2 regions of the Erwinia papayae genome follow, and region 1 is predicted to be linked to the other one. Evidence: predicted binding sites of a transcription regulator. Region 1 holds the regulator's gene; the other holds the start of a gene.
What was found. The regulator PurR, encoded in region 1, represses purine synthesis genes. The targets are predictions, from matches to a motif close to CANGCAAACGTTTGCNTG.

Region 2: a site for PurR is predicted at 1,894-1,911, ahead of guaB (IMP dehydrogenase). Genes of this name have one in related genera too.

The regions. Positions count from the first base shown of each region.
Region 1 covers NZ_JBZCHT010000009.1:1,202,942-1,206,124, forward strand. Annotated here, with positions in the region: gene AC3RPL_RS10530 (C40 family peptidase) at 1-708, shown strand, start outside; gene cydH (cytochrome bd-I oxidase subunit CydH) at 748-837, opposite strand; gene purR (HTH-type transcriptional repressor PurR) at 1,119-2,144, shown strand; gene punR (DNA-binding transcriptional activator PunR) at 2,250-3,161, opposite strand.
Region 2 covers NZ_JBZCHT010000002.1:40,643-43,825, reverse strand. Annotated here, with positions in the region: gene AC3RPL_RS00260 (hypothetical protein) at 50-295, shown strand; gene xseA (exodeoxyribonuclease VII large subunit) at 436-1,803, opposite strand; gene guaB (IMP dehydrogenase) at 1,973-3,183, shown strand, end outside.

The DNA of each region.
Region 1 (3,183 bases):
AAAACTGACAGCAACACCACGGCACGAGAAGATGAACGGCGTAAGCGACGTCCGGTGAAAAGCAGTTCCAGCAAAGTAAAAGAAGTCAGTAGCAAAAAATCCCGTCTGACTGCGGTCAATAAATTCAAACTAAAAAAACGCAATACCGTCAGGGTAAATGTAACAACCGCATCAGTTAAAGAAACATTGCCGGTGTATAAAAGACGATATGGGCGCCATCACGGCAATACGGTAGTGCAGCCGGATGAGATGGCTTACAGTGTTGCCCCGCTGAAGCTCAGCAGAGCACACCGCGCCCGCTACCAGAAAGCACGTGAAACGGCGATGAACAAACTGATGGGCCAGCTGGGTAAACCTTATCAGTGGGGCGGAACATCGCCGAAAACCGGTTTCGATTGCAGCGGTCTGGTCTGGTACGCTTATAAAGATCTGGTGAAATTCAAAATTCCACGCACGGCCAATGAGATGTACCATCTGCGCGATGCGGCTTCGATCAGACGTGACGATCTCGAAAAAGGCGATCTGGTTTTTTTTCGTATAAATGGCCGCGGTACTGCCGATCATGTTGGGGTTTATCTGGGTAATGGTAAATTTATTCAGTCGCCGCGAACCGGCAAAGATATTCAGGTCAGCGCACTAAGCGAAGATTACTGGCAACGCCACTATATTGGTGCACGCCGGATGATGACGCCAAAAACTATTCGCTGATTCACTCTCAAGGCCGTTCCGGGGAGCGGCCTTATTTTTTCAGTGCAGCACTGCGGTGAAGCTGAATGCAACAATCATCAGTAAAGCGCCGATGGTTGTCAGTAGTGAAAATTTAAGATTGGTATCCATCTGTTACCCTCGATAACCACAGCGTTTATGGCGTCATTGATTTTCCCATAGTTGCCAGTAAAAATCTCGTTTTCTCTGCTCAGGCTTGTTAGAATTCTTACGCATTACTTCAGGTCACCGTATCGTTCATATTCATTTTCTGGCACAGACCTTTTCCCTTTCTGATGTCTCCGCAAGACACCGTATAGCTTTGTTAACAGACATCAGGTTTTTGTATTTGAAGCAATCGTTTAACAAACTAATTATCAGTAAGTTACGAGATATCCAGGAGTAGCGAGTTAATGGCAACAATAAAAGATGTGGCCAGACGTGCGGGCGTATCAACCACCACCGTTTCCCACGTTATTAATAAAACCCGCTTTGTCGCTGAAGAAACGCGAGAAGCCGTGTGGAGTGCCATCAAAGAATTACATTACTCTCCCAGTGCAGTCGCCCGCAGCCTGAAGGTGAATAACACTAAAACCATAGGCCTGTTAGCCACCTCAAGCGAAGCGCCCTACTTTGCTGAGATTATTGAGGCGGTAGAAAATTGCTGCTTTGAGAAAGGCTATACCCTGATTTTAGGTAATGCCCATAATGACCTGCAAAAACAGCAGGCCTATCTCTCTATGATGGCGCAGAAGCGGGTAGATGGTCTGTTGGTCATGTGTTCTGAATATCCTGCGCCGTTAATTACCTTACTGGAAGAGAGTCGTCATATTCCAATGGTAGTGATGGACTGGGGCGAATCGCGCGGCGATTTTACCGATACCGTACTGGATAATGCCTTTGAAGGCGGCTACCTGGCAGGCCGCTATCTGATCGACCGTGGTCACCGCGACATCGGAGTGATCCCCGGTCAGATGGAACGGAATACCGGAGGTGGACGCCATGCTGGATTCCTTAAAGCCCTTGCTGAAGCGGATATTCCGTTACGGGAAGAGTGGCTGGTTCAGGGTGATTTTGAGCCGGAATCCGGCTACCACGCTATGCAGCAAATCCTCTCACAAAAACAGCGCCCCAGTGCAGTGTTCTGTGGCGGTGACATTATGGCAATGGGAGCGATATGCGCAGCAGATGAAATGGGGCTGCGTGTCCCACAGGATATTTCGGTGATCGGGTATGATAATGTGCGTAACGCTCGTTTTTTTGCTCCTTCACTGACCACGATTCATCAGCCTAAGGAACAGCTGGGTGAAACCGCTTTTGCTATGCTGCTGGATCGTATAACCAGCAAACGTGAAGAACCACAAACAATTGAAGTGCACCCCACACTGATTGAACGTCGCTCGGTGGCTGATGGTCCTTTCAGGAAACACCGGCAATAATTCTTATACCGCCTCTGATGTCAGGGGCGGCCGCTTCACCAGCCACAGCTCTGACGTACAGAGCAGCGCCTGAACAGTAAAAACGGACATGGCAGACCGGTGGGTTTATATCTCTTCCGCAAGCCATTCGCTGTTCAAGGTGTCGGTATCTCCCAGATAATCCAGTAGCCAGCTCAACGCAGGTGAGGCCGTTTGTTCTGACCAACTCACACAGCAGGGGCTGTCAGGAAAAACCGTTTCCAGCTGCAAAACTTTGAGTGCTCCCCTGCTTATAAGGGGGCGCGAAAGATGCGCAGGCACCATTCCCACACATAATCCGGATAACAGACAGTCAATGCCGCTTTCCCAGTCTGGCACCACCATCCGGCGCTGATTATCCAGGGTCCAGGTCGTTCTTCTGGTTAGAGAACGGGAGGTGTCCTCCAGACCGAGAGAAGGCCATGCACGTATGCTCTCCTCACTGACCGGCCCCTGAAGCTGAGCAAGGGGGTGCCCGGCCTCTACCACGCAATGCCAGCCAAGCATTCCCATGCTGCGAAAAGCAAAACGTCCACCAACCGGAATAGCCTGAGTTGCCCCAATCGCCACATCCACCCGCCCATCTGCCAGCGCATCCCAGACACCATTAAATACTTCTGCTGACAGATGCAGTTCCATGTCGGGAAAATGTCGATAGAAATCAATCACCAGCTGCCGGGTTCTGGCTGGTTTGACAATGCAGTCCACGGCAATATTAATCTGACCGCGCCAGCCGTTGGCCACCTGCTGGCACTGACGTCGGGTGGCAAGCATTTTTTTGATAACAGCTCGTCCTTCCCTGACAAAAAAATGCCCTGCATCGGTCAGCACGACGTCGCGGTGACGTCTGACAAAGAGGGCGACAGCCAGCCACTCCTCCAGCTGGCGGACAGTATAGCTGATGGCTGACGGGACACGATGCAGTTCTGCGGCTGCAGCAGTAAAGCTGCCGGTCCTTGCTACCGCATCAACCACTTCCAGAGAGTGTTCTGACCACATAATCTGCCTGCAATATTTTTGA
Region 2 (3,183 bases), on a different contig from region 1:
AACAGAAAAAATGGTAGACGCAAATCACAGACTGGAGATGCAAAACAGTATGTTACTGGTTAATAAAAGAGCGCTTGAAAAAAGGGTTGTCGGTCTAAAAAATGAAATTCATAAGTTAAATTCAAAGTCAGAAGAAATAAGAGGAAAGATTAAATCAGAAAGTGCAGTGCTTGATTGTCTTCGAATTAAAAAAGGAAATCTAAGCGATAGTGCGAACAGTAGTAAGGAAGAGTTAAAGAAATCGGCACTTGAGATAAACAGTAAAAACCCAGCGCTCGAAAAAACAGGTCTTTAAATTTAAGAATGTTCAGAGATGCTTGAATAACCAGATTGCGATGCAAATCCTCGCCCTTTTCGGGTGGGGATCTCAGCAGAGAGTATAAAAACTCCAGCCTTAACGACTTCCGATGACTTTTTACAACTTTATCGTGACATTTATTTGGTTTTAACTGATTTTCTCAATGGCTTCACCGAGGTAACCTCGCTTTCCACCCAGCCATCATCCAGCCTGGTTTTCAGAATCTCGCCTGGTTTTATTTGCCGGGTTTTTTTAATCACCTGTCCGTCAGTCGCGGTGGTCACGCTGAAGCCACGAGCCAGCGTGGCCAGTGGACTGACGCCCTCCAGCTGACCGGCCAGCGTGGAAAAACGCTGTTTATCGGCATGTAAACGCTGCTGTAAAGTCTGTTGCAGTCGATAATATAGCTGCTGCATTTGTTGCTGAGCCTGATGAATTTTACTCTGAGGCTGGAAGCTTCCCAGGCGCTGCGCGGGACGTTCCAGTTGACGATCCGCCTGGCGCAGTTTGCGCTGTATAGCTTCGGCAAGACGAGCTTGCAGCTTCATCAGCGTCGTTTGCTGGCGAGCCAGTCGCAGCCGGGGATGCTGCTGCTGCAAACGATGATGCAGAAGGGCAAATTTACGACGCTGTTCAGCAAGATAGTAATCTGTCGCCATTTCCAGCCGGGTTTGCAGCGATTGCAGCTGACGCAGCAGCTCCGTCTGATTGCGACTGACCAGCTCCGCTGCCGCTGAAGGGGTGGGCGCACGCAAGTCGGCGACAAAATCACTTATGGTGACATCTGTCTCGTGACCTACGGCGCTGACGATGGGGATACGACTGGCAAAAATCGCCCGCGCCACCCGTTCGTCATTAAAGCTCCATAAGTCTTCCAGCGAACCGCCGCCGCGCCCGACAATCAGTACATCACATTCCCCACGCAGGTTAGCCAGTTCAATCGCCCGGACCAGCGCATCCGGCGCATCCACACCCTGAACCGGGGTAGGGTAAATCACTACCGGCAGTGACGGATCGCGGCGATGCAATACGTGCAGTACGTCACGTAAGGCAGCTCCGGTGGCCGAGGTAATAACGCCAACCTGACGGGCGGGATCGGGCAGGGGTTGTTTGTATCTCTGGTCAAACAAACCTTCAGCCAGCAGTTTCTGCTTAAGTTGCTCAAACTGCTGTTGCAACAGCCCTTCACCAGCAGGCTGCATACTTTCAGCAATCAGCTGATAGTCGCCACGTGGTTCATACAGAGTGATGGTCGCGCGTACCAACACCTGCTGACCATTTTGCGGACGGAAGGTCACCCGGCGGTTGCTGTTGCGAAACATGGCACAGCGCACCTGAGCAGCATCATCCTTCAGGGTGAAATACCAGTGACCGGAAGAGGGTTGGGAAAAATTCGAAATTTCAGCGCTTAACCAGATTTGCCCCATCTCCATCTCCAGCAGTTTACGCACCGTGGTATTGAGACGGCTGACGGTAAAAATATTTGCAGAAGACGGTAGCGACATGTGATTAAGATCAAATTTTAAATCATAGGGTTAATTGACCGATACTACATGGCTGGTGACAGGGATCAAGAGTTTTCAGAAATAAAGCTGGAGGCAATCGGTTACGGCCTGTATAATGCCGCGGCAATATTTTATATGTTCTCATTCACCCTGAGGTTGAGATATTGCCATGCTAAGAATCGCTAAAGAAGCCCTGACATTTGACGACGTTATGCTCGTTCCCGCTCATTCGACCGTTCTGCCCAACCCCGCCGACCTCAGCACCCAGCTTACCAAAACCATCCGTCTGAATATCCCCATGCTCTCTGCTGCAATGGACACCGTCACCGAAGCCGGTCTGGCTATTGCTCTGGCGCAGGAAGGCGGTCTGGGTTTTATTCATAAAAATATGTCGGTTGAACGCCAGGCGGAAGAAGTTCGCAAGGTGAAAAAACATGAAAGCGGCGTGGTGACCGACCCGCAAACCGTGCTGCCCACCACGACCCTGAGCGAAGTTCAGCGCCTGACTGAGCAGAATGGTTTTGCCGGTTACCCGGTGGTCAATGGCGACAATGAGCTGGTGGGCATCATCACCGGTCGTGACGTGCGTTTCGTTACCGATATGAACCAACCTGTTTCCGCCGTGATGACGCCAAAAGAGCGACTGGTCACCGTGCATGAAGGTGAAGCGCGCGAAGTCGTGTTGCAGAAAATGCATGAAAAGCGCGTTGAAAAAGCGCTTGTAGTGGATGAAAGCTTTCATCTGCTGGGCATGATCACCGTGAAAGATTTCCAGAAAGCCGAGCGTAAGCCAAACGCCTGTAAAGATGAGCATGGCCGTCTGCGTGTCGGTGCGGCGGTGGGCGCAGGAGCCGGTAACGAAGAGCGCGTCGATGCGCTGGTGGCGGCAGGCGTGGATGTGTTGCTGATCGACTCCTCTCATGGTCATTCCGAAGGGGTATTGCAACGTATTCGTGAAACGCGTGCCAAATACCCCGATTTGCAAATTGTGGGCGGTAACGTGGCAACGGCGGCCGGTGCGCTGGCACTGGTCGAAGCCGGAGTGAGCGCGGTGAAAGTCGGTATTGGCCCGGGTTCTATCTGTACCACCCGTATTGTAACGGGCGTGGGTGTACCACAAATCACTGCGGTGGCTGATGCTGTCAGCGCACTGAAAGGCACCGGCATTCCGGTTATCGCTGATGGCGGTATTCGTTTCTCCGGTGATATTGCCAAAGCGATTGCGGCGGGCGCATCTGCGGTGATGGTGGGTTCCATGCTGGCGGGTACGGAGGAGTCGCCGGGTGAGATCGAACTTTATCAGGGACGCTCCTTCAAATCTTATCGCGGTATGGGCTCGCTGGGCGCGATGTCGAAAGGCTCCTCTGACCGCTATTTCCA